DNA from 4 places in the Streptomyces sp. NPDC043427 genome. Region 3 is predicted to be linked to each of the others. Evidence: riboswitches for the same ligand, from Rfam matches in the RefSeq annotation. Region 3 holds a riboswitch; each other region holds the start of a gene.

Region 1 (5,948 bases), on a different contig from region 3:
CGGACCTGACGCATCGCCGTCGTCGTGCACGTGGTGGCCGACGTTTTCCGGGAGTTCCCAGAGGCACAGCGCCTGGAGCAGGCTGAGCTGCGCATACCAGCACCGGGACCGCTGGAGGACCGTCTCCGCCTGCCGGATCAGGTCGGCGCGGCTGCCCCGGTCCGTGTGCGGGTGATGCACGCGCCGGTTGGCCGCGTACTTGAAGCCCTGGGCCAGGGCGGCTTCCAAGGCGAGCGGCAGGTCCGGGGCGCCGCCGACGTGGACCGGGTCGAGGTGGCGCACCCACCTGGCGAGGCGTTCCTGGGCCTCGCCACGGTGGGCTTCGTCGACCGAGCCCACCAGCATGGGGAGGATCCAGGCCCGCATCACGAAGTTCCGGAGCAGGCGAACCCGTTGCGTGCGGTATGCCTCGTTGAGTTCGCGCAGCTTGCCCTGGAGCTGTTCGGTGCGCTCGGACGACGCGGCCCCGGGGGACCCGCGGGCATCCACCTCCTGTGCCGCCTCCTTGGCCCATTCCAGGTACTTCCGCCTCTTGGCGGCTTTCAGGCGTGTGACCGCGCCGTTGTATTCCTGCACGGGATCGTTGTGGAGGCCGAACTTCTCGCGTATCACGGCGAACGCCGCGCTGCCTCCGCTGCCGCACTCCTGGGCGGCGGCGAGGCGTAGGGAGTACGACGGCTCATTGACACCCAGTGTGAAGAGCTGCCAGTACAGTCCACTGGTGTCGGTCCTGTCGGAGACCCTGCGCAGCGCCGCGCCGAGCTGCTTGATCAGCGCCAGCTTGGCGTCGTCGATGGTGCGCGTGTCCCCCTTGATGCCGGTCCAGCAGGAGTGCACCGCGCCCACGATGCGGCCGAGCCGTCCCGGAGACTCCTCCACGCTTTCGACCTCCAGCGCGGCCGCGTAGAGGTCCAGAACCTTCGAATCGTCCGTGCGGTGGCTCGCGGCCGCGCAGAGCCGGTGGGTCAGGGGGCGCCCGTGCAGGGGTGCCTGCCGCACCAGTTCCTCGAGCTCCTTCTTCGCCTCGGCCCGGACGCCGCTTCCCTGAGCCGCGAGCTCCGCCGCCCGCCGACGGGACAGGAACACCAGGGCGACGAGCAACTCACGGCTGGGACCGGGCGGTTGCAGCGCCTGGTCGACCAGTTCTCCGGCGCCCCGCTCGCCCATGGCGGCCAGCATGCGGAAGCCGAAGTACGCCTGGACGATGCTGTGGGGGAAACGGACCTTGCGCTCAAGACCTTCCACCAGCCTGAGCTTGTTCGCGTGGGCCGCGAATCGGGCGAGGACGGCGTGGCACTGGTCCATGCTCGCCTCGCTCAGACGCCTGCCCTCCTCGTCGCCGAGCCTGGCACAGAGCGTGTTCCAGATCCGTTGCCGATGCCACTCGGAGAAGACGTTCACGCGCTTTCCGTACTGGTCGAAGCCGCGCGCCCTGGTCCACAGGTGTTCTGCCCTGGCCGTCGCCCGCCGCACCGGGCCGGGGTGCACGTCCGTGTCGAGCAACTCGGCGAAGCCGACCTCCAGGTTGTCCTGGAGCAGGCCGATGCAGGCCAGGGCGGACACCACTTCGACGGTGTCGAGGCGCTCCTGCCGGCTCAGCGCGACGTCCTCCCGCAGCCGGCCCTCGCACAGCCTGCGTTCCCACCTCTCCAGCAACTGCAGCCGCAGCATGCTGCGGTCCCGGCCGGAGACGTCCAGAGGCTCCGGGTCCTTCGGGTTCAGGAGGCCGTTCTGGTGCAGTTCCCGAACGATCTGGAGGTAGATGGGTGATTCGGTGACCTCCGCCGATTCCACGATCCTGTCCAGGTACTGCTCGTCGCTGCCCGACGCGCGTGCCTCGACGAAGTGCAGGGCCTCCTCCTCGCTCAACGGTTCCAGCTCCACGATGGCGGCGGGGGTGCTCTCCAGGGGGCTGTGCGGCCGCGAGGCGATGACCAGAGGCAGCTTCTCTTTGTGAGCGCGCTCGATGGCACGGCGGATGATGTTGTCCCGGTTCTGCTGGAGACCGTCGTCGAGGAGCGCCTCTTCCAGGCCGTCGGCGATGACGACCGGTTTGTCGTCGGCGAGCAGTTGCTGCCAGACCCGATCGATCTTGGTGCGTGCCAGGGTCCCCTGGGGCGTCTCCTCGGCGAAGCGCCGCTTGGCCATGCGCTCGAAGTTCAGGTCGGCCTCGCCGGCCGCGTCCCTCAGCCGGATCGGCACGGGCACCGCGTGCTGCTGGGCCAGCAGTTCGGTGAGCCGCACGAGGACGGCGGTCTTCCCCACGCCGACGCCGCCGACGAGCAGGTAGGGCCGGCGGGTGTCGCGGTCCCGCAGCCGTTCGGCGATGACCTCGGCGACCTCGTCGCGGCCCACGATGTCGTCCGTGTCCTGGCCGGCGGTGAGCACCAGTTGACCGGGTCTCCTGCGTGCCTTCCCGAGGTAACGCCGCTTGGTCCAGCCGTACCAGCAGAACAGGAAGAGCGCGGCGGCGATGGATGCGGTGAGTACGGGACCGACGAAGCGGAGGAAGGCGTCGAACCCATCGTCCTTCCGCAGGTCCTCGAAGCCGGTCGACTCGCCCGTGATCAGGATGTACAGGCCCTCTCCGCACCAGGCAAGGACCGCGAGCACGGCGATCAACCAGACAATCCTGGTCGCGTTGCCGTAGGAGAACCCGGTCCGCCACTTCTTGGGCCGGGTGGTGCCGCGCCGGGCCTCCAGACGGATCGTCAGGGTGTGCCAGCGGCCGACGAGGACGCTCCGGACCCGGTTCCCCGCCCGCCTCAGACCCAGCGTGGCCATGGGCGCGTTGCGCGGCCGCTCCTTGCCGGGCGGGCGACGGACGACATTCGTCATCGTGCGTGCTCCCTCCGAGAGCGTTCTCGGGGCGGAGGGCTCCGCGGGCGCCGGCGCCTACTTCCATGGAAGCACTCTCGGGCCGCCCCGCAACCGGTGCGGACATCGGGGGTTCGCTGTCGAACGCGTCCGGCAGACTCGGCCCCATGGACATCATCATCCGGCAGGTGGAACCCCGCGAGTACGACACCGTCGGCGAGATCACCGCACAGGCCTACCTCCAGGACGGCCTTCTCGACTTCGGGGAGAGCGACGCGTACCTGGGCGAGTTGAGGGACGTGGCCAAGCGGGCCGCGGCCGCCGAGGTGCTGGTCGCGGTGGAGCAGGGGCGGGTGCTCGGCGGAGTCACCTTCGTGCCGGACGGCGGCCCCATGGCCGACATCGCCCGGCCCGGCGAGGCCGAGATACGGATGCTCGCGGTCGCGCACACCGCGCGTGGGCGTGGTGTCGGCGAAGCTCTCGTACGGGCCTGCGTCGAGCGGGCGCGCGCCGTCGAGGGCTGCACCGGCATGGTCCTCTCCACCCAGGCCACCATGCACACCGCCCACCGCATCTACGAACGCCTCGGCTTCACCCGCACCCCGGAGCGTGACTGGAACCCGATTCCGCACCTCGACGACATCACTCTCCTCACCTATGAGTTGACGCTGTGAAACCACGGCAACACAACATCTGGGGGTGACACCGCAGCCCGGCACAAGATGTATGCTCATGCTCGCTGTCGCCGCAGGGGAATCCGGTGCGAATCCGGAACTGTCCCGCAACGGTGTACTCATGCGCGTATGCCCGCGTATGAGCGTCAGTCCGAGGACCTGCCGACAGCGCGCCCGGCCCGTCCGGTCCGGGTGCCCGACGTCCGGGCCTCGTGGAGTGGGTCGGTGGACGCGACGCCGCGTGCGCTCGTGCTGCCCCCTGCCCTCCGCCAGGCCCCGTGCCGAGCGAGGGAGAGCCCCACGTGACCATCGCGCCAGCCGAACCGGCTTCAGCGACCGAGCTGGAGAACGACGGTCCCGGTGCCGCACTGCTGCGGACCCTGACCGAGCTGACCGCCGACCTGCCCGACGCCGACCCCGGCCGGGTCGCCGCCGCCGCTTTGCGGGGCCGGTCGGCGCGGGCCGACGAGGCGGAGCTGCGCCAGCTGGCCACGGAGGCGGCCGCCGGCCTCATCTCCGAGGACCCCGTCTACTCCCGGCTGGCCGCGCGCCTGCTCACCATCTCCATCCGTGCCGAGGCCGCCTCCCAGGGCGTCACGTCCTTCACCGGGTCCGTGGCCGTGGGGCACCGGGAAGGCCTCATCGCCGACCGCACCGCGGAGTTCGTGCGCGTGCACGCCGACCGGCTCGACGCCCTCGTCGACACCGGCGCCGACGACCGCTTCGGCTACTTCGGCCTGCGCACCCTGCACAGCCGCTACCTCCTGCGGCACCCCCTCACCCGCAAGGTCGTGGAGACCCCGCAGCACTTCATGCTCCGGGTGGCCGCGGGCCTCGCCAAGGACGACAGTCCCCGGTCCGTCGACGAAGTCGCCGCGCTCTACGGGCTCATGAGCCGCCTCGACTATCTGCCCTCCTCCCCCACGTTGTTCAACTCGGGCACCCGGCACCCGCAGATGTCGTCCTGCTATCTGCTCGACTCCCCGAAGGACGAGCTGGACTCCATCTACGACCGCTACCACCAGGTGGCCCGCCTGTCGAAGCACGCCGGCGGCATCGGTCTCTCGTACTCCCGGATCCGCAGCCGCGGTTCGCTGATCCGTGGCACCAACGGGCACTCCAACGGCATCGTCCCGTTCCTCAAGACCCTGGACGCCTCCGTCGCCGCCGTGAACCAGGGCGGCCGGCGCAAGGGCGCGGCCGCGGTCTACCTGGAGACCTGGCACTCCGACATCGAGGAGTTCCTGGAGCTGCGCGACAACACCGGTGAGGACGCCCGCCGTACGCACAACCTGAACCTGGCGCACTGGGTGCCGGACGAGTTCATGCGCCGGGTGAACGCCGACGGCCAGTGGTCCCTCTTCTCCCCCGCCGACGTGCCCGAGCTGGTCGACCTGTGGGGCGAGGAGTTCGACGCCGCCTACCGCAAGGCGGAGGCGAACGGGCTCGCCAAGAAGACCCTCCCCGCCCGCGAGCTGTACGGCCGCATGATGCGCACCCTCGCGCAGACCGGCAACGGCTGGATGACCTTCAAGGACGCGGCCAACCGGACGGCCAACCAGACGGCGCTCCCGGGCCATGTCATCCACTCCTCCAACCTCTGCACAGAGATCCTGGAGGTCACGAACGACGGGGAGACCGCAGTCTGCAACCTGGGGTCCATCAACCTCGGGGCTTTCGTGGACAACGGCGACATCGACTGGGAGCGGCTGGACGCCACCGTCCGCACGGCCGTCACCTTCCTCGACCGCGTCGTCGACATCAACTTCTACCCGACCGAGCAGGCCCGCCGGTCGAACGCGAAGTGGCGGCCGGTGGGCCTGGGCGCGATGGGCTTGCAGGACGTCTTCTTCAAGCTGCGCCTGCCCTTCGACTCCGCCGAGGCCCGTGAGCTGTCGACCCGACTCGCCGAACGCATCATGCTCGCCGCGTACGAGACGTCCGTCGACCTCGCCCTGGGCCACGGCCCGGCACCGGCCTTCGAGAAGACCCGCACCGCCATGGGCTGGCTGCATCCCGACCACTACGACGTGAAGCTGACCTGGCCGGAGCGCTGGGAGGCGCTCCGCGACGAGATGGCGATCGGCGGCCTGCGCAACACCCTGCTCCTCGCCATCGCCCCGACCGCGACCATCGCCTCCATCGCGGGCGTGTACGAGTGCATCGAGCCGCAGGTGTCCAACCTGTTCAAGCGCGAGACTCTGTCCGGGGAGTTCCTCCAGGTCAACTCGTACCTGGTGAAGGACCTCAAGGAGCTGGGCGTGTGGGACGCCCGCACCCGTGAGGCGCTGCGCGAGGCCAACGGCTCGGTGCAGGACTTCGCCTGGATCCCCGAGGACGTACGAGCCCTGTACCGCACGGCGTGGGAGATCCCGCAGCGCGCCCTGATCGACATGGCCGCCGCCCGCACCCCGTTCCTGGACCAGGCCCAGTCCCTGAACCTCTTTCTGGAGACGC
Region 2 (5,948 bases), on a different contig from region 3:
GGCATGTGCACGGCCAGGACGGCATGGCGGACCTGGGTCTGCCCGCCCCCACCCGCACCCCGGTCGACGTGGACGCGGTGACGCTGCTGCGCCGGGAGATCCTCGCCTCCCCGCATCCGGTCACCCTCATCCCGACCGCGCCCCTCACCAACATCGCCCTGCTGCTGCGTACGCACCCGGAGGTGGTCCGCAACATCGAGCGGATCGTGTTCATGGGCGGCGCGGTGGCCACCGGGAACGCCACGCCGGTCGCGGAGTTCAACGTGTGGCACGACCCGGAGGCGGCCGCGATCCTGCTCACCGCCGGGGTGCCGATCACCATGTACGGCCTGGACGTGTTCAAGCGGGTCCTCGTCCCGGCGGCCGACGTCCAACGCCTGCGCAACAGCCCTGAACCCAGCCTCCGCATGGCCGGCGAACTCCTCGCCCACCGCGACCCCGCCACCTCCGGCGACCCCACCCCCATGGGCGGCCTCGGTGACGCCGGCGCGGTCTGCGCCGTCGTCGACCCGGAGGGGATCACCACCGAGCTCCTCCCGGTCGAGGTCTCCCTCGCCCCGGGCCCGACCCGAGGCCAGACGGTCGTGGACCGCCGCCCACGCCCCGGCGAGTCCGAGATACACCACGGCGAACGTGAACAGCCGCTGGTAGACGTGGCGTTGGGCGTGAACGTGGAGCGCTACGTCAGTCTGTGGCTGACGACGGTCGAGAAGCCGTAGCCGCCGTGTCGGGGGTGGCGGTCGGTTCGGCGCTCGTGTGCGCCTCGCCGGACTTCTCCCGCTGCTTCTTCAGTGCGAGTTCCCGGGCCGTCTTCTCCGAGTGCAGCCTCATCTCTGCCTCGGTCCGGAGATCGAACACGATTGCCTCCCTCGATCCACTTGGCTCCTGCGAACACCTCTTTGCCAAAAGATTACCTTGCGATGGCCGGTCGCGTCACGGTCAAGTCACATATGCACACAGGTAGTTCGCCCGGTGTTCACCGAAGTCACTGCGTGTCGGCGGGCCGTACCGCCCACCGCTGCTCCACCTTCGCGAGCTTCCAGTACGCGACCGCCGCCGCCCACACCACGACGAACAGCCCGACGATGATGTAGCCGACGTTGTCGAGGTCGAGGCCCGCGATCCAGCCGGTGACGTCGTCGCGCAGGTCGAGCTTCTCGTGGAGGACGCCGACGAGTTCGATCGTGCCGATGAAGAAGGCGACGGCGATGGACAGGCCGGTGATGGTGAGGTTGTAGAAGACCTTGCGGACGGGGTTGGAGAACGCCCACTGGTAGGCGAAGTTCATGAACGTGCCGTCGAGGGTGTCGAACAGGCTCATGCCGGCGGCGAAGAGGAGCGGCAGGCACAGGACCGCGTACCAGGGCAGGCCCGCCGCAGCGCCCGAACCGGCCATCACCATCAGCGTGACCTCGGTCGCGGTGTCGAAGCCGAGGCCGAAGAGGAAGCCGAGCGGGTACATCTGGCCGGGGCGCGAGATGGAGTTGGTGAGGCGGCCGAGGATCCGGTTCATGAAGCCCCGCGAGTCCAGGTGCTGTTCGAGCTCCCGCTCGTCGTACGCGCCCGCCCGCATCGCCCGGAACACCCTCAGGATGCCCACCAGGGCGACCAGGTTGAGGGCGGCGATGAGGTAGAGGAACGTGCCGGAGATGGTCGTACCCAGGAAGCCGAGGACCTGGTGGGTGCCCGAGTCCTCGTTCATGACCCGGCCGGCCAGTTGGGTGCCGCCCGCGATCAGCAGGGCGAGCAGGACCACGACACTGGAGTGGCCGAGCGCGAACCAGAAGCCCACCGACACCGGCCGCTTGCCGTCGGCCATCAGCTTGCGGGTGGTGTTGTCGATCGCGGCGATGTGGTCGGCGTCGAAGGCGTGCCGCATGCCGAGGGTGTAGGCGGTGATGCCGAGGCCGATGCCGAAGGCCTTGTCGCCGACCTCGTAGTGGCCGGGGACGACGAGCAGGAACAGGATCCCGAACGCGACGACGTGCAGGGCGGCGATGACCGCCATCAGCACCGCCGTCCGCACGGTGTCCTCACGCCGCCAGCGGAAGGAAGCAGGCGAAACAGGCTCGGTCATACGGTCAGCTCCAGCACCTCGTGGATCACTTCGTGAGATGCCGTGGCCGGTCTCCTGGCTTCCGGGTGTACGCGCCCGGCCCTGCCTTCCCGGCCGCCTCGCGACGACCAGTGGCTGTCCCTCACGGGACGCGGGACGGGAACTCCCCGATCACAGTGGCGAGGGCCGCGCCGGCTTCACACCGACTTCCCGAACACCACGGCCCGCCCACAGTAGGTGCTCACCGCAGCTCCCGCACAGCCGGGTGGGGCCGAGGCCCCGGGGGCAACGCCCCCAGGCCCCCGGCCCCCAAGATCCCGGCGTCGTCGCTACGAGCGAGCGGCCGCCTTGCGCCTGCGCGTCGACACGACGATCACCGCGCCACCCGCGAGCAGCACCGCCGCGCCGATGGCGATCGGGGTCGTGCTGCTGTTCGCGCCCGTCTCCGCGAGGTCGCCGCCGCCGCCGTGCGGCGTGGCAGCCGGGGGCGTGGTGGACTCGGAGTCGCTCGGCGGCTGGGTGGAGGTCGAGCCGGACGGGGTCGGGGTGCCGGCGGGAGGCTCGGTCTCGGCCGGCGGGGTCACGGGCTCGCTCGCCGGGGGCGTCGTGGGAGTGGCGGGCGTGGTGGGCGGGGTGGAGGCGGGCGGGGTGGTCGGGGGCTGCGACTCGATGGTCGTGCAGTCCTTGCTGCCGCCGTTCCAGGCCGCGATCAGCTTGTCCTTGATCACCGGACGGTCCGGACCCTTGGGCAGCTCACCGTGCTCGAAGCCGTCCTTCGCGTCGAGCTTGCCGTCGAACTTCTTGGCGCCCCGGTAGAGGTCGATCTGCGCGTAGCAGCCCGCGTCCGGCACCGCGATGTCGAGGGACTCGGTCTGGCCGGGCTTGACCGTCACCGTGTCGAAGTCGATGAAGATCTGCTCACCGGAGGTGCCGAAGTCCGCGCCGTGGGCGAGGAAGGACGACAGGGAGGCGGTGCAGGTGCTCGCGTCCCCGGCGGTGCGGACCTTGATGTGGACCTTGCCGTCCTCGGTCGGCTTGAGGTTCTGGTCGTCGACCTTGACCGAGTCGAAGAAGCCGACGCCGTCCAGGGAGAACTGGCAGCGGTCCGTGCCGGTCTCCGTGCCCGCGCCGGTGCCCGGCTGGTACGCCCCGCCGGACGCCCAGCCGTCCCCGCCGGGCTCGGAGGCCCAGGCACCGGAGGCAGCGGCGACGGAGGCAGCGCACAGGGCGAGCGACGCGGCGCCCGTCCCCAGCAGGCGGCGCATGGTGACACGTCTCGCTATGGACATGCAGATCCCATCTTGGCGTGCGAAACCCGGGTACGGCGGGAGGGCAGCACGACGCTGTCGGCCGTACCGGGGGTGTGCGGTCGAAGAAACACCGGGCCCATTGGTCACATGCGCCACAGCGTGTACTCATGGTGGATCTCGCGGCGGAACGCTGTCAACCTGCTGCGACGGCAAGTGAGTTCGGACGCCATCACAGTTCCGTCACACGGGGAATGATTCGTTCCGACGGTGGCGGAGGTTCACTTTTCCGGCGATGTGGACAGAATTTCCCTTTATCGTGCATAGACCGCTCGTCCGCATCATCCGCCGAGAACCCGAAGAGGAGCCAGCGTGATCGTCCGTACCACGCCCGACCTCTCGTCCAAGGATCCGAACTGGTGGCGGCAGGCCGTCATCTACCAGGTGTATCCGCGCAGCTTCTCCGACGCCGACGGTGACGGGCTCGGCGACGTCCGGGGTGTCACCCAGCGCCTGTCCCACCTCGCGGCGCTCGGCGTGGACGCGCTGTGGCTCAGCCCCTTCTACCCCTCCGAGCTCGCCGACGGCGGCTACGACGTCGCCGACTACCGGGACGTCGACCCGCGCCTGGGCAGCCTGGACGACTTCGACGACATGGTCGCCGAGGCCCACCGCCTGGGCCTGAAGGTGATCGTCGACCTGGTCCCGAACCACACCTCGCACCAGCACGTCTGGTTCCAGGAGGCCCTGGCGGCCGGCCCGGGCTCCGCCGCCCGCGACCGGTACGTCTTCCGTGACGGCCGGGGCGAGCACGGAGAGCTCCCGCCCTCCGACTGGCAGTCCGTCTTCGGCGGCAGCGCCTGGCAGCGGGTGCCGGACGGGCAGTGGTACCTGCACCTGTTCGCGCCCCAGCAGCCCGACCTGAACTGGGGGCACGAGGAGGTCCGCGCCGACTTCCGCACGACCTTGCGCTTCTGGGCCGACCGCGGGGTCGACGGCTTCCGGGTCGACGTCGCCCACGCCCTCGCCAAGGACCTGGCCGAGCCGCTGCGCGACCTGGGCGGGCCCGAGCTGAGCCGGGAGGAGGCGCTGCCGGACTTCCCGCCCGGTACCCACCCCTTCTACGACCGCGACGACGTCCACGAGATCTACCGCGACTGGCGCACGATCCTCGACTCCTACTCCCCGCCCCGCATGGCCGTCGCCGAGGCCTGGGTGCGCGGCCCGCGCCGCGCGCTGTACGCGCGCCCGGACGAACTGGGCCAGGCGTTCAATTTCGAGTACCTCCAGGCGGGCTGGGACGCGTGTGAACTGCGCCAGGTGATCACCGGATCGCTTCAGGACGCGCGGCTGGCCGGCGCCTCCGCGACCTGGGTGCTGTCCAACCACGACGTCGTACGCCACGCCTCCCGGCTGATGCTGCCGCCGGGCACGGACGAGAACGCCTGGCTGCTGTCCGGCGGCCACGCGCCCGCCGTGGACGAGTCCCGGGGCCTGCGCCGGGCCCGGGCGGCCGCCCTGCTGATGCTGGCGCTGCCCGGCTCGTCGTACGTCTACCAGGGCGAGGAGCTCGGGCTGCCCGAGGTCGCCGACCTGCCCGTGGAGGTCCTCCAGGACCCGATCTGGGAGCAGACGGGCCGGGTCCGCAAGGGCCGCGACGGCTGCCGGGTGCCGCTGCCGTGGACGAAGAGCGGTCCGTCGTACGGCTTCGGCGCGGGCGGCGCCTGGCTGCCCCAGCCGCCGGGCTTCGCGTCGTACGCCGTCGAGGCCCAGGACGGGACGGAGGGCTCGACTCTGGAGCTCTACCGCACGGCCCTGAAGCTGCGCCGCAAGCTGCTCGAGGGTGAGTCCCTGACCTGGCTGGAGGACACCCCGCCCGGCGTCCTCGCCTTCACCCGCACCGACGGCTGGCGCTGCGTGACCAACCTGTCGGACACCCCGGTACCCCTCCCGCCCGGCGAGGTTCTCCTGACCAGCGCCCCTCTGTCACCGGAAGGCCGGCTGGGCCCCGACACGACCGCGTGGCTGGCCTGAGCGACGCGCAGCTCAGGGAGGAACGGGCGCACCCCGGCCGACGGGCCGGGCGCCGGAATCCTCGGGGGCGCTTCCACGGCCGCAGCCCGTCTCACCCCGCCGGCGGGCTGGGTGAGGCTGCCGCCGGGCCCTGCGTGCTGTTCGCCGGTGGCGTCAGGACCACCTCGGGCTCGCCGGGGGCCGGGGGCGGTGGGGTGAGGTCGGAGGAGGGGAGCTTGGGCGGGGTGGTCTCCTGGAAGAGGACCTGGTCGAAGTTGACCAGGCCCGTCTTCTCCATGACCGTGATGTGGTCCAGGACAGTGGTGTTCGCCTGGTCGGCGAGCTGGCGCACCAGGGTGTTGCGGGTGGTGGAGCGGATCTTCGAGACCGTGTTGAAGATGCTGCCGTGCGTCACGCGCAGGATGTTGGCGAAGTCGGAGTCGAACTGCTTGCCGCTGTCGCTGCTCAGCGTCGTGATGAACCCCTGCTGCTGCGGGCTCGGCTGGTCGGGGATCGTGATGTTCAGCTGGGGCGCGATCCGGCGGCACGTCGCGTCCAGGGCCGCGTGGCCGGCGATCAGGTGCTGCCCGGCCGTGACGACCGCCTTGGTCGTCCCCTTCTGCACGGCCATC
Region 3 (5,948 bases):
GTTCCCGAACTGGAGGGAGGCGAGGACGATGTCGTCCCCGTCGACGTACAGGCTGCCCGGCGGCTCACCCCACGCCTCCAGCATGGCGTCCCGCAGCTCGGGGTCGAGCTTGTCGAACCACGCCCGGTAGTCGGCGAGCGGCACACGCGCGGGCGCGGCGGCCAGCTGGTCCTCTGTCAGCCACTCGACGTCGTGACCGCCGGCCTCGATGAGACGGTGGATCAGCTCGTCGCCGTTGTCCGGGTACTGGGTCAGGCCGTATCCGGCGTCCCGCAGCGCGTCGAGCACGCGTACCGCCGACGCGGGCGTGTCCAGCCCGACCGCGTTGCCGACCCGCGAGTGCTTGGTCGGATACGCGGTGAAGACCAGCGCGAGCTTCTTCTCCGCGTTCGGCTTGTGCTTGAGCCGCGCGTGCCGTACGGCGATCCCGGCGACCCGCCCGGCCCGCTCGGGGTCGGCGACGTAGACCGGGACGTCGTCGGGGCCCTGCTCCTTGAAGGAGAACGGCACGGTGATGAGGCGCCCGTCGAACTCCGGGATCGCGACCTGCATCGCCGCGTCCATGGGGGAGAGGGCGGCGTCGGACTCGTCCCAGGCGGCATGCGAGGAGGTGAGGCAGAGTCCTTGCAGCACCGGGATGTTCAGGTCGGCGAGCGCCCCGATGTCCCAGGACTCCTCGTCGCCGCCCGCCGAGGCCTGCGAGGCGTGCGTGCCGCCGGCGGCGAGGACGGTGGCGACGAGGGCGTCGGCCCGGCCGAGGATCTCGTACAGCCCGGCGTCCGCACCGCGCAGCGAACCGCAGTACACGGGAAGCGCGTTGGCGCCCCGCGCCTCGATCGCGTCGCAGAGCGTGTCCACGAAGGCGGTGTTGCCGCTCAGTTCGTGCGCCCGGTAGAAGAGCACGCCCACGGTGGGACGGCCGTCCACGACAGCACGCTCGCCGTGGACGCCGTACTCGGGCATCTTCTGCGGCTCGACGAACCCCTCACCCGTCAGCAGCACGGTGTCGGAGAGGAACCGGGCCAGCTCGGTCAGGTTGGCGGGCCCGCCCTCGACGAGGTACCTCAGCGCCTCCGCCACGACACCGGCGGGCACCGACGACTCGGCCATCAACTCCGCGTCGGGCACGGTCTCTCCGCCGAGCAGCACGGTCGGGATGCCGGACGCCTTCAGGACCGCCAGCCCGTCCTCCCAGGCCCGCTTGCCTCCGAGCAGTCGTACGACGGCGATGTCCGAGCCCTCGATGAGGCCGGGGAGTTCCTCCGCGGCGTCCACCCGGGTCGGATTGCCGATCCGGTACGACGCACCGGAAGCGGCCCGCGCCGCCAGCAGGTCCGTGTCGGCGGTCGACAACAACAACACTGTGCTCATGCGGGCGCTCCCGGTGGAATGAAAGGCAGTCCTTGCGGCGCGCCCGACTCGATGAGCCGCCGGAGCGCGTCCGTGTCCGCGTGCTGTTCGATCAGGTCGCCGAGCCGGTCGAGCTGCTCCTCGCGCAGCGCGGCGAACGAGGTGTCGGGGGCCGGCACGAAACGGCGGCCCGCGGCGGCCGCCACCTCGCGCAGGAAGGCCCGCCGGAAACCGTCCGACTCCAGCGAACCGTGCCAGTGGGTTCCCCAGGTCTGTCCGACCCGGCAACCGTCGAGGCTGTGTCCTTGGTCATCGGAGATGAACGCTTCCCCTCCGTGGACGTCGGCGACCCCGTGATGGATCTCGTACCCCTCGACCCGCTCGCCGAGGGCTTCCCCCACCGGCCGGGTGAGGGTCTTCTCGCGGGCGAACCGCACCCGCACGGGCAGCACGCCGAGCCCGTCGACGTGCCCGAGCCGGCTCTCGACCTCGTCCTCGATGTGCTCGCCGAGGATCTGGAAGCCACCGCAGATGCCGAGGACGGGCCGCTGTTCGGCGGCCCTGCGCTCGATGGCCTCCGCGAGCCCCCGCTCCCGCAGCCACTCCAGCGCCCGTACGGTCCCCCGCGTCCCCGGAATCACGACGAGGTCCGCGTCGGCCAGTTCCTCCGGCCGGTCCACGAACCGCACCACGACACCCGGTTCGGCGGCCAGCGCGTCCACGTCGGTGAAGTTGGACATGAGGGGAATCGCGCAGACGGCGACCCGCAGCACGTCCTCGCCGACGGGCGGGGCGACGTTCGACTCCCGCACCGTGCCCCGCAGGGACACCCTCAGCCCGTCCTCCTCGTCGATGCCGAGCCCGTGCCGGAACGGGAGAACCCCGTACGTGTGCCGTCCGGTGAGCCCGTGCAGCATGTCGAGCCCGGGTTCGAGCAGGGAGACGTCACCGCGGAACTTGTTGACCAGGAACCCGGCGACACACTCCTGGTCCTCGGGCGACAGCAGGGCGACGGTCCCGAAGAAGGAGGCGAAGACCCCGCCGCGGTCGATGTCGCCGACGACGAGCACGGGGAGCCGCGCGTTGCGGGCGATCCCCATGTTCACGATGTCCGTCCGCCGCAGATTGATCTCGGCGGGACTCCCGGCCCCCTCACAGATCACCGCGTCATACGTGCCCCGCAACTCGGCGAGACAGTCCAGCACCGTCCCGAGCAGCTTCTGCTGCCGCCCACCGTGATAGCCACGCGCACTCAACTCACCCACGGGCTTCCCGAGCAGCACGACCTGACTGCTCTGCTCCCCGCCGGGCTTGAGCAGCACCGGGTTCATCAGCGCGGTCGGCTCGACCCGACAGGCCTGGGCCTGCATGGCCTGCGCCCGCCCGATCTCCGCACCTTCCCGTGTGACGAACGAGTTGAGCGACATGTTCTGCGCCTTGAACGGCGCGACCTTGACGCCCTGGCGCACCAGCCACCGACAGATCCCGGCGGTGACGACACTCTTCCCGGCATCGGAGGTGGTGCCGGCGACGAGCAACCCGCGCCCGTTCACGAGAGACCTCCTACCGGCTGTGGGCGGTCGTTCGGCAGGGCGATGGGGGTGCCCCCGCTCGAGTGAAGCCGAGAGTGGGGGAGGGTGGCCACGGTCTGCAGCGCCGGGCGCCTCGTAACCCGCCCCCGCAGCAACGCCCCCGCCGCACTCACCCCGAGCGCCAGCCAACTCACCCGCCGCGACAACCGAACAGCCCGCTCGATGTCCCGCACCTCCACCGCACGCCCCTCTCCATTCAGCACAGGCCGATGCTCCACACGCCCCTCGTACGACAACGTCCCGCCCAGCCGCACCCCCAACGCCCCCGCGAACGACGCCTCCACAGGCCCGGCGTTGGGACTCGGGTGCTTGGCCGCATCCGCACGCCAGGCCCGTACGGCCCCCCGCGGATCGGGCCCCGCCACAGCCGCCAGCACCGCGGTCACCCGAGCCCCCGGCCACCCGGCGACGTCGTCGAGCCGCGCAGAAGCCCACCCGTACCGCCGATAACGGGCCGACTTGTGCCCGACCATCGCATCCAGCGTGTTGACCGCCCGGAACCCCAGCAGCCCCGGCACGCCCGCGATCCCGCCCCACACCAGCGCCCCCACCACCGCGTCCGACGTGTTCTCCGCGACGGACTCCACGACGGCCCTGGCGATCCCGTCCGCGTCGAGGGCCTGTGGGTCCCGCCCGCACAGATGCGGCAGTCGTGCCCGCGCCGCGTCGACGTCCCCCGCTTCGAGCGCCCGCCCGATGGTCCGGGCTTCCCGGCCGAGTGAAGTCCCCCCGACGACGGCCCAGGTGGCGGCACCGGTCAGCGCGACGGAAGCAGCCGGGGAGGGGCGTACCGCACGAGCGGCCATGGCGCCGAGGGCGACGGCGCCACCGGCGCACACCGCGGTGTGCAGCGCCCCCCACCCCCGGTGGTCGCGCCACAGCACCCGCTCGACGGCACCCGCGGCCCGCCCGAACGCGGCGACCGGGTGTCCGCGGCGGGGATCGCCGAGGAGCAGGTCACCGAGGAGGCCGGCGGCGGCGCCGTACGCGAAGACGCGATCGGCACCCATCGGCTCAGCCGTCCGTGGGGTCGGGCAACAAGCTGGTACTGGCCCTCAATCGGCAGCCGCGCATGGCGATATGTCCTCACTCAGGGTGTCCGCGCCCTGGTTCGACGAGACCGGCGGTGAGAGTTCCTGGCTCCCGGGGCTTCCTACCCCGGTGACAGTGGCGGGACCGCGCCGGATTCTCACCGGCTTCCTCTCCTGCCGCCGTACATGGCTCCGGCAGTCCACCACGGCCCCGGAAGAGCCGTCAACTTGCTGTTGACCTGCGACGGGAGAGTGTGGAGAACCCCACACGCGGGCCGTCGAGGGCGTCACACGCGCACGTGGGGTGCGGGACGACGATCCGTCCCGCACCCCACGTGGTGCCCGTGTGCCGCCGGTCAGGCGGCGATCAGGCGATGATCAGGGAGATCCCGTACGCCACCGCCGCCGCGCACGCCGCGAAGCACACGTACGCGCCGGTGACCGCGAGAGCGGCGGAGCCGCCCTGGGCCGCGGCCCGCTCGCGCCGGGAGAGGCCGGTGATGCCGAGGGTGAACAGGGCCACGAGGGCCACGGTGACCACGAGGCTGACCCCGAAGACGGAGCCGAGAGCCGCCCAGTCGATCTTCATGCTGTCTCTTCCTTCATACCTGGCGTACGGACCGGATGCGGCTCAGACGGTGGTGGTGGCCGGCGGGGCGGACTCGGCCGCGGAGGCCGGGATCGTCGCCGACAGGTCCTCGGCGACCGTGCCCGCGGGCGGCGGGCTCACCACGGCGATCGCGGTGGTCACCACGCCGGGCGGCTCCTCGGAGTCGTTGACGTTGCTGTGGTCGACGACCTCGCGGCGCGAGATCTTCCAGATCGCGGCGCTGGAGGCGACGAGGAAGACGGCGACGACGGCCGTGCCCCAGTCGCCGAAGCCGGTCACGTACTCCGCGAGCGCGCCGACCAGGGCCGCGGCCGGGAGCGTGAGGCCCCAGGCGACGAACATGCGGGTGGCGGTCGACCAGCGGACGACGCCGCCCTTGCGGCCGAGGCCCGCGCCCATCACCGAGCCGGAGACCGAGTGGGTGGTGGAGAGGGAGAAGCCCAGGTGGGAGGAGGCCAGGATGACCGTCGCGGCGCTGGTCTGGGCGGCGAAGCCCTGCTGCGGCTGGAGGTCGGTCAGGCCCTTGCCCATGGTGCGGATGATGCGCCAGCCACCGAGGTAGGTGCCGAGCGCGATGGCGAGGCCCGCGGAGAGGATGACCCACAGGGGCGGGTCGGAGTCGGGGGCGACGGCGCCGCCGGCGACCAGGGCGAGGGTGATGATGCCCATCGTCTTCTGGGCGTCGTTCGTGCCGTGCGCGAGGGAGACCAGGCCGGCGGAGGCGATCTGGCCCGCGCGGTAGCCCTTCTCGGCGGCCTTGCCGTCGGCCTTCTTCCCGAGGGTGTAGGACAGGCGGGTGGCGAGCATCGCGGCGACGCCCGCGACGATCGGAGCCGCGATCGCCGGGATCAGGACCTTGGTGACGAGCGCGTCGCCGTGGACCGCGCCGACGCCCGCCGAGGCGATCGTGGCACCGATCAGACCGCCCATCAGGGCGTGCGAGGAACTGGAGGGCAGGCCCACCAGCCAGGTCAGCAGGTTCCAGAGGATCGCGCCGACCAGGGCGGCGAAGATGACCTCGGGACGGATGCCGGTCTCGTCGACGAGACCCTTGGAGATCGTGTTGGCGACCTCCACCGAGAGAAAGGCGCCGACAAGGTTGAGCACGGCGGACATGGCCACCGCGACCTTGGGCTTGAGTGCACCGGTGGAGATGGTTGTGGCCATCGCGTTGGCGGTGTCGTGGAAACCGTTCGTGAAATCGAACGCGAGTGCGGTTACTACCACAATCGCGAGGATCAGCGAGAAGCTTTCCATTTACCCAGGCAATCGTTCGAGGTCATTGGCTGAACGACCGTAAGTAACCTGAGTGAACGGAAGATGAACTGAGGCAGGCGTCGAAGTGTCGCAAACGGAAGGCCGCGG
Region 4 (5,948 bases), on a different contig from region 3:
CGCCTGGCGCACGGCGACCGAGAAGAATCTCACCGTGGAACGCTTCGCCCGGGACGGCGTCGCCCAGATGGAGACCGTCGTCCTGTCCCGGCCCGGCCCACGCGAGGCGGAGGCCGCCTTCGACCGGCTCGGCGGGGACACCTGGGCCCGGCCCGTGATCGGCACGGGAGGCAACGACACCTTCCACGTCACCACGCCGGACCGACTCAAGGACGCCGCGGCCTTCTACGCGGAGCGCGAGACCGACTGGCTGCTCTCCCGGGACGCGGAGAACATCCTGCCCGACGGCGCCCGTCACCAGTTCCGCGTCTTCGTCCTCGGGGGCCGGGTCATCCACGCCCGGGAGCACATCCAGCCCCGGACCGACATCCCGTGCAACACCTGCCAGGGCGCCACCGCCGTCCACATCGCCCCGAAGGACCTGCCCGCGCGCCTCACCGAACTCGCCGTCGCGGCCACCGCCTCCGTCGGCCTGCCCTTCGCGGGCGTCGACCTGGCCGTCGAGAACGGTGGGGTGGTGTTCGAGGTCAACGTCCACCCGGCCTTCGTGGACGGGAAGCTCGAACTGGAGAGGGTGGCCATGCCGTACATCCAGGCCCATCTGGACGCCCTCACCCTCGCCCGGGGCGACCGGCCCATGGTCGCGCCCCGGACGAGGGCGCCTCTCGGCCGGGGCGGCCGCCTGTCATCACGCTGAGCGATGACGCACCGGGACCGGGCGGGCGCGCCGGGCATCCCATCAGATCCGGTCGCCCTTCGGCCTGCCCCGCTGGTCCGGGATGCCGTGCGGGGTGGGCTGAAGGGCGCTGGAGGGCTGGGACGAGGTCGCGGGTCGCAGGGGGACTGGGGGGGAGCACGGACGTCGGTTCCGCGCCCGCGTGCAGCTGCTCCAGGCGGGCGGCCGGCACCGTCGTCACCGGGCGGCGGTCGGCGTGCTGGTGCTCGTACGCGCGATCAGAACCTCACCTCGACTTCGCCGCCCGTCAGCGACCGTACGCGGCTCTCCCCAGGCTGCCGATCGACAGATGGGGGAACCGCGACGGCGGCCCGTCTCACGGGACGGCCCCTCTCAGTGGGCTCCCAGGCCGCCCCCGCCGAAGGAACCGCTGCTGCCGCGGCCCCAGCGCGGCCGCTGTTTGGAGGAGCTCGGGCGGGTCTGCATGTTGGTCAGCTCGTACGGGGTGAGCGCACGGCCGTCCTTGGAGATCTGGGGGATCTCGTCGGGTTCCCGGTTCTGCTGGACCTCGTGGACGGGTCCCTCCGGGGGAAGGTGTGGCTGCTCGTCCGGCCGCGGTCGGGGCGACTCGTTGAGCTTGATGCGGTAGCCCAGCCAGAGGCCGCCGGCCAGTATGGCCACGACCGCCACCCCGACCACGAAGAGCGCGATGCTGAGCAGCCCGCTCGCTTGGGCCAGCTGCATGGTTGCGGTACTCATACCAGCCGAATACCCCTCGAAGGGGGAGTGAACCGGCCGATCCGGTTCCGTGAACGCGCGATGACCTTCTGTAGGGGGCTGCCGCACGGGTTTGACGGGCTCCGCACCGGCTACCCGCCCTTACGTGATACCGACGACATCCCAGCAGGAGCTCTTCCGGTTCCTGGAGGACCGTTTCGCATGTGCGCAGGCGTGTACCGAGTGCGCCCGCGCGTGTGCGCTGCGCGCGAGCCTCGTGGATCCGGACGGGACCGAACAGCAGGAACTCGTACGACGCAAGGGCATCATGTGCGCGGAGGTGTGTGACGCCACCTGCCGTGTGCTGTCCGAGCAGAACCATCTGGACGAGGCGGGCATCCGCGTCCAGCTGGAGTGGTGCCGGACCGTCTGCCTGGAGTCCGCACATGTCTTCGACGGACAACCGGGTGCCGAGGAGAGCGCGGAGGCGTGCCGCGCCTGTGCGAAGGCCTGCACGGAGTTCATCGCCACCCTGGTCTGACCGCTTCACCGCGACGCCCGGCACCCGGACCGCCGGGGCGCCACGGCAACTGTCGGCGAGGCGCCTTGCCACCAGCCGACATCCGTGGCTGCTGCTGCCAGGCCACCGGTACGCCCGGGCGCCCACCGTCCGCGCACTTCGGCGCGGGCCGTTGGCCTTCGCGAGGCCGCGCGACCGCTTTGGCCGCGGCCGGCCGGCAGACCCCGACGTGTCGACAGGCCCGGGCCGGTGTTCCGTGGCCGCTGCGAGGCTGGGCGGGTCAGTGGGCCTCCGCCGAGCCGGTGCCCGACCGTCCCGGCGCCCCGACCGTCCGGCACGGCAGCCGCCACCGGGACACCCGCGCGCCGCAGGGCCGCTTTGAGCCTGATCGCCTGCTTGCGATCGGCCGCTGGGGGTGGGCCCCGAAGCGTCGACAGGCCCGCGAAACCGTGATCCGCGGTGCCCTCCGCGCTGAGCGGCTCATCGCCGTGCTCAGCCGAGCGGGTGCCCGACCGTGACGTTCCAGCGGCCCGATCTGCCGCTGAGCTCGACGGCTGTCAGGGGTGGGACGTCTGTGCGCCACAGGGCCTGGTCCGGTGCGCCGAGGGTGCGGACGATCGCGGCGCGGGACACCTCCGGCTCGACGACGGCGACGGTCCGGCCCGATCTGTCGGCGGCCGTTTCCAGCCAGGCGGCCACTCGGTCGCACAGGGCTCGCACCGACTCCCCGCCGTGCGGGGCGGAGCCGGGATCCGCCAGCCACTCGGCAAGAGCCGCGGGTTCGGTCGCGCTCACCTCCGCCAGCGTCGCCCCGCGCCAGCGGCCCGCGTCCAGTCCCGCGAGTTCCGGCACGGCCACGGCGTCGAGTCCCAGTGCCTCGGCCGTCTCGCGGCACCGCACGGTGGGGGAGGACCAAGCCGCCTCCCAGGCAGGCAGGGTGCCCGCGACGGCCCGGGCCCGGCGCAGGCCTGCCGGGTCGAGGGGGCAGCCGTCGTCGAAGCGGGCCTCCCGCAGCGCCACGCTGATCGCCGGTGAGATCAACATCACTCGGCTTGTCATGCCCACTCCGCCACGCTCGTCACTCCCGCCCTCAACGCCCCTACCAGTACAGTGACTTGACGGGTGACCAGGCCCGTCCGGGCGCACGCGGCTGAGCACGCGCCCTTGGCCGATTCCCTGCGTCGCGGTACGGTCACGTCGAAATCGACGACGGTACGTGGAAGCCGGTGGGATTCCGGCACGGTCGCGCCACTGTATGCCGGGCACGCACTTCGGTGCGGGCCGGGTGAGTCAGACCCGCGTCCGTCGTCATGTGCACCACCGATACGGGACGCGAGTTCCCCAGGGAGGTCCTGCCATGGCGCAGTCCGCCGTCCAGCCGAGCGCTGCCCCCACTGCCGTACCCGAGAAGCTGCCGATCGGCGCGATCGTCCCCTGGGCGGTCTTCTTCGGCATCCTGATGTTGGTCCTGCTCTACTTCGTCGGCGCCGAACAGGGTGCCACCTCCGTGATGTCCGGCGAGGACGTCCACGAGTGGGTGCACGACGCGCGCCACCTGCTCGGTTTCCCCTGCCACTGACAGCCGGGGAAGGACGTACCCGCCCATGAACTCCACCACCGTCCGCACCCTCCTGGTGCGGGGCATGCTCGCGGGACTCGCCGCGGGCCTGCTCGCCCTCGTCGTCGCCTACTTCCTGGGCGAGTCGCGGGTCGACGCCGCCATCGCCTTCGAGGAGGCGCACGCCCACCACCACGCGGGAGGCGCCGAACCCGTCAGCCGTACGATGCAGTCCACCGCGGGCCTGTCCACCGGTGTCCTCGTCTACGGCGTCGCGTTCGGCGGCATCGCCGCCCTCGCGTACTGCTTCGCCCTCGGCCGGATCGGCCGCTTCGGGCCGCGCGCGAGGGCGCTGCTCCTGGCGACGGCCGGTCTGGTCGCCGTGTACGTCGTGCCGTTCCTGAAGTACCCCGCCAACCCGCCCGCCGTCGGCGACCCCGACACGATCGGACAACGCACGACCCTCTATTTCCTGATGGTGGTGCTGAGCGTCCTGCTCGCCGTCGCCACCGTCATCCTGGGCCGGCGCCTCGCGCCACGCCTGGGCAACTGGAACGCGACCCTCGTCGCGGGCGCGTTCTTCGTCCTGGCCGTCGGGCTGGCGTACGCCTTCCTGCCGTCCTTCAACGAGGTCCCCGAGCACTTCCCGGCCACCCTGCTGTGGCAGTTCCGCCTGGCGGCACTCGCCGTGCAGGCCACCCTGTGGACCACCTTCGGGCTGGTCTTCGGGCTGCTCGCGGAACGCGTGCTCGCGCCACGGACCGCGGCGCAGGAGGTCGCCGCCGCACGGCCGACTCCCGTGGCCTCGTGACCGGTTCCCGGTAGGAGAGGCCCTCGGCACGCGTGCCGAGGGCCTCTTCACATCCCCATTTCGCGTCTCCCCGCCATTCCCAATTATTGGAACACGTTCTACCGTGTGGGCCGTCAGGACCGGCCCAGGGGAGCCAGGAGGCGCCGTGCATCTCGACCACACGCCCGAGCAGCAGCGGCTGCGCAGCGAACTGCGTGTCTACTTCGCCGAGTTGGTGCCCGACAACGCCTCCACCCGGCACGCCGACCCGGTCGCCCAGAAACGCTTCTACCGCGAGACGATCCGACGGCTCGGCACGGACGGCTGGCTCGGCGTCGGCTGGCCCACGGAGTACGGCGGGCGCGGCCTGACCGCGATGGAACAGTTCATCTTCTTCGACGAGGCCGCCCAGGCGGGTGTCCCGCTGCCCCTGATGGCGCTCAACACCGTCGGCCCCACGATCATGCGGTACGGCACGGAGGAGCAGAAGGCGTACTTCCTGCCGAGGATCCTCTCCGGCGAGATCGACTTCGCCATCGGCTACAGCGAGCCCGGCGCGGGCACCGACCTGGCGTCCCTCAAGACCCGCGCGGTGCGCGACGGCGACCAGTACGTCGTCAACGGCCAGAAGATCTGGACCACCAACGGCGACACTGCCGACTGGGTGTGGCTCGCCGTCCGCACCGACCCCGAGGCCCCGCCCCACAAGGGCATCACCATGCTCCTCGTCCCGACCACCGACCCCGGCTACTCCTGCACCCTCATCAACACCCTCGCCGGTCACGACACCACGGCCAGCTACTACGAGGACATCCGCGTCCCCGTCTCCCGCCGCGTCGGCGCCGAGAACCAGGGCTGGCGACTGATCACCAATCAGCTCAACCACGAGCGTGTCACCCTCGCCGCCCACGGCACCATGGCCATCCGCGCCCTGCACGACGTGCAGCGCTGGGCCATGGAGACCAAGCTCGCCGACGGCCGCCGTGTTGTCGACCTGCCCTGGGTGCGCCGCCTCCTCGCCCGCACCCACTCCCGGCTCGACGCCCTCAAGCTCCTCAACTGGCAGATGGTGACCGCGGTCCAGAACGGCACCCTCACCCCGCAGGACGCCTCCGCCGTCAAGGTCTACGGCTCCGAGGCACGCCGGGACGCCTACGCGGCACTCCTGGAGATCGTCGCCGCCCCGGGCGCGCTGCGGGAAGGCTCGGCGGGCGCGGTGCTCCGCGGCGAACTGGAGCGCGGCTACCGCTCGGCGGTGATCTTCACCTTCGGCGGCGGCAACAACGAGATCCAGCGCGAGATCATCTCGTGGATCGGTCTGGGGATGCCGAGGGTACGGCGTTAGTTTGATGTGACGAGGCTTTTTAGTTGGCACAAAAGCGGGACAGTTGGCACCGTAGCGAGGTGCGGACCGGAGGGTAGCGGACCTGGCTTGCAGACTGCCTGAGGCGGCTGACCTGATGCTTCCTCAGGGCTGGTGAGGTTCGGGCGTGCTGCGCGTTCGTGTCATCTACTAGATGATCGTGCGTACTGAGACACGGAGGCGCAGATTCTGGTCGCAGGGAGTCCCGAGTCGTGTCTAATCTCAGGCGTCCGCGCCAGCGGAACTGCTCGCTGCTTCGTCCCCCAGGAGGGTGAAGCCTGACGTGATCCTCACGCTAAGGTCAGCCCCGGATCAGGATGTCGT

The links. A riboswitch is a leader RNA that binds a small molecule or an ion and turns the genes downstream of it on or off. The one in region 3 is predicted to bind cobalamin.
Region 1: another riboswitch for cobalamin. It lies ahead of AC067M_RS04540 (ribonucleoside-diphosphate reductase subunit alpha); the one in region 3 lies ahead of AC067M_RS31315 (cobalamin biosynthesis protein).
Region 2: another riboswitch for cobalamin. It lies ahead of nicT (Nickel transporter NicT); the one in region 3 lies ahead of AC067M_RS31315 (cobalamin biosynthesis protein).
Region 4: another riboswitch for cobalamin. It lies ahead of AC067M_RS40890 (CbtB domain-containing protein); the one in region 3 lies ahead of AC067M_RS31315 (cobalamin biosynthesis protein).

Annotation. Positions count from the first base shown of each region.
Region 1 is NZ_JBWKCC010000002.1:141,397-147,344, forward strand. Features, by position in the region: gene AC067M_RS04530 (NACHT domain-containing protein) at 1-2,838, opposite strand, end outside; gene AC067M_RS04535 (GNAT family N-acetyltransferase) at 2,985-3,491, shown strand; cobalamin riboswitch at 3,544-3,672, shown strand; gene AC067M_RS04540 (ribonucleoside-diphosphate reductase subunit alpha) at 3,794-5,948, shown strand, end outside.
Region 2 is NZ_JBWKCC010000017.1:55,644-61,591, forward strand. Features, by position in the region: gene AC067M_RS25490 (nucleoside hydrolase) at 1-719, shown strand, start outside; gene nicT (Nickel transporter NicT) at 986-2,077, opposite strand; cobalamin riboswitch at 2,105-2,293, opposite strand; gene AC067M_RS25500 (LAETG motif-containing sortase-dependent surface protein) at 2,386-3,345, opposite strand; gene AC067M_RS25505 (glycoside hydrolase family 13 protein) at 3,676-5,337, shown strand; gene AC067M_RS25510 (DUF4142 domain-containing protein) at 5,429-5,948, opposite strand, start outside.
Region 3 is NZ_JBWKCC010000024.1:83,712-89,659, forward strand. Features, by position in the region: gene cobN (cobaltochelatase subunit CobN) at 1-1,371, opposite strand, end outside; gene AC067M_RS31310 (cobyric acid synthase) at 1,368-2,903, opposite strand; gene AC067M_RS31315 (cobalamin biosynthesis protein) at 2,900-3,952, opposite strand; cobalamin riboswitch at 4,054-4,193, opposite strand; gene AC067M_RS31320 (hypothetical protein) at 4,341-4,562, opposite strand; gene AC067M_RS31325 (inorganic phosphate transporter) at 4,605-5,840, opposite strand.
Region 4 is NZ_JBWKCC010000040.1:9,173-15,120, forward strand. Features, by position in the region: gene AC067M_RS40870 (ATP-grasp domain-containing protein) at 1-697, shown strand, start outside; gene AC067M_RS40875 (DUF6479 family protein) at 1,070-1,435, opposite strand; gene AC067M_RS40880 (four-helix bundle copper-binding protein) at 1,563-1,934, shown strand; gene AC067M_RS40885 (histidine phosphatase family protein) at 2,406-2,972, opposite strand; cobalamin riboswitch at 3,085-3,233, shown strand; gene AC067M_RS40890 (CbtB domain-containing protein) at 3,271-3,492, shown strand; gene AC067M_RS40895 (CbtA family protein) at 3,518-4,282, shown strand; gene AC067M_RS40900 (acyl-CoA dehydrogenase family protein) at 4,428-5,606, shown strand; gene AC067M_RS40905 (TniQ family protein) at 5,926-5,948, opposite strand, start outside.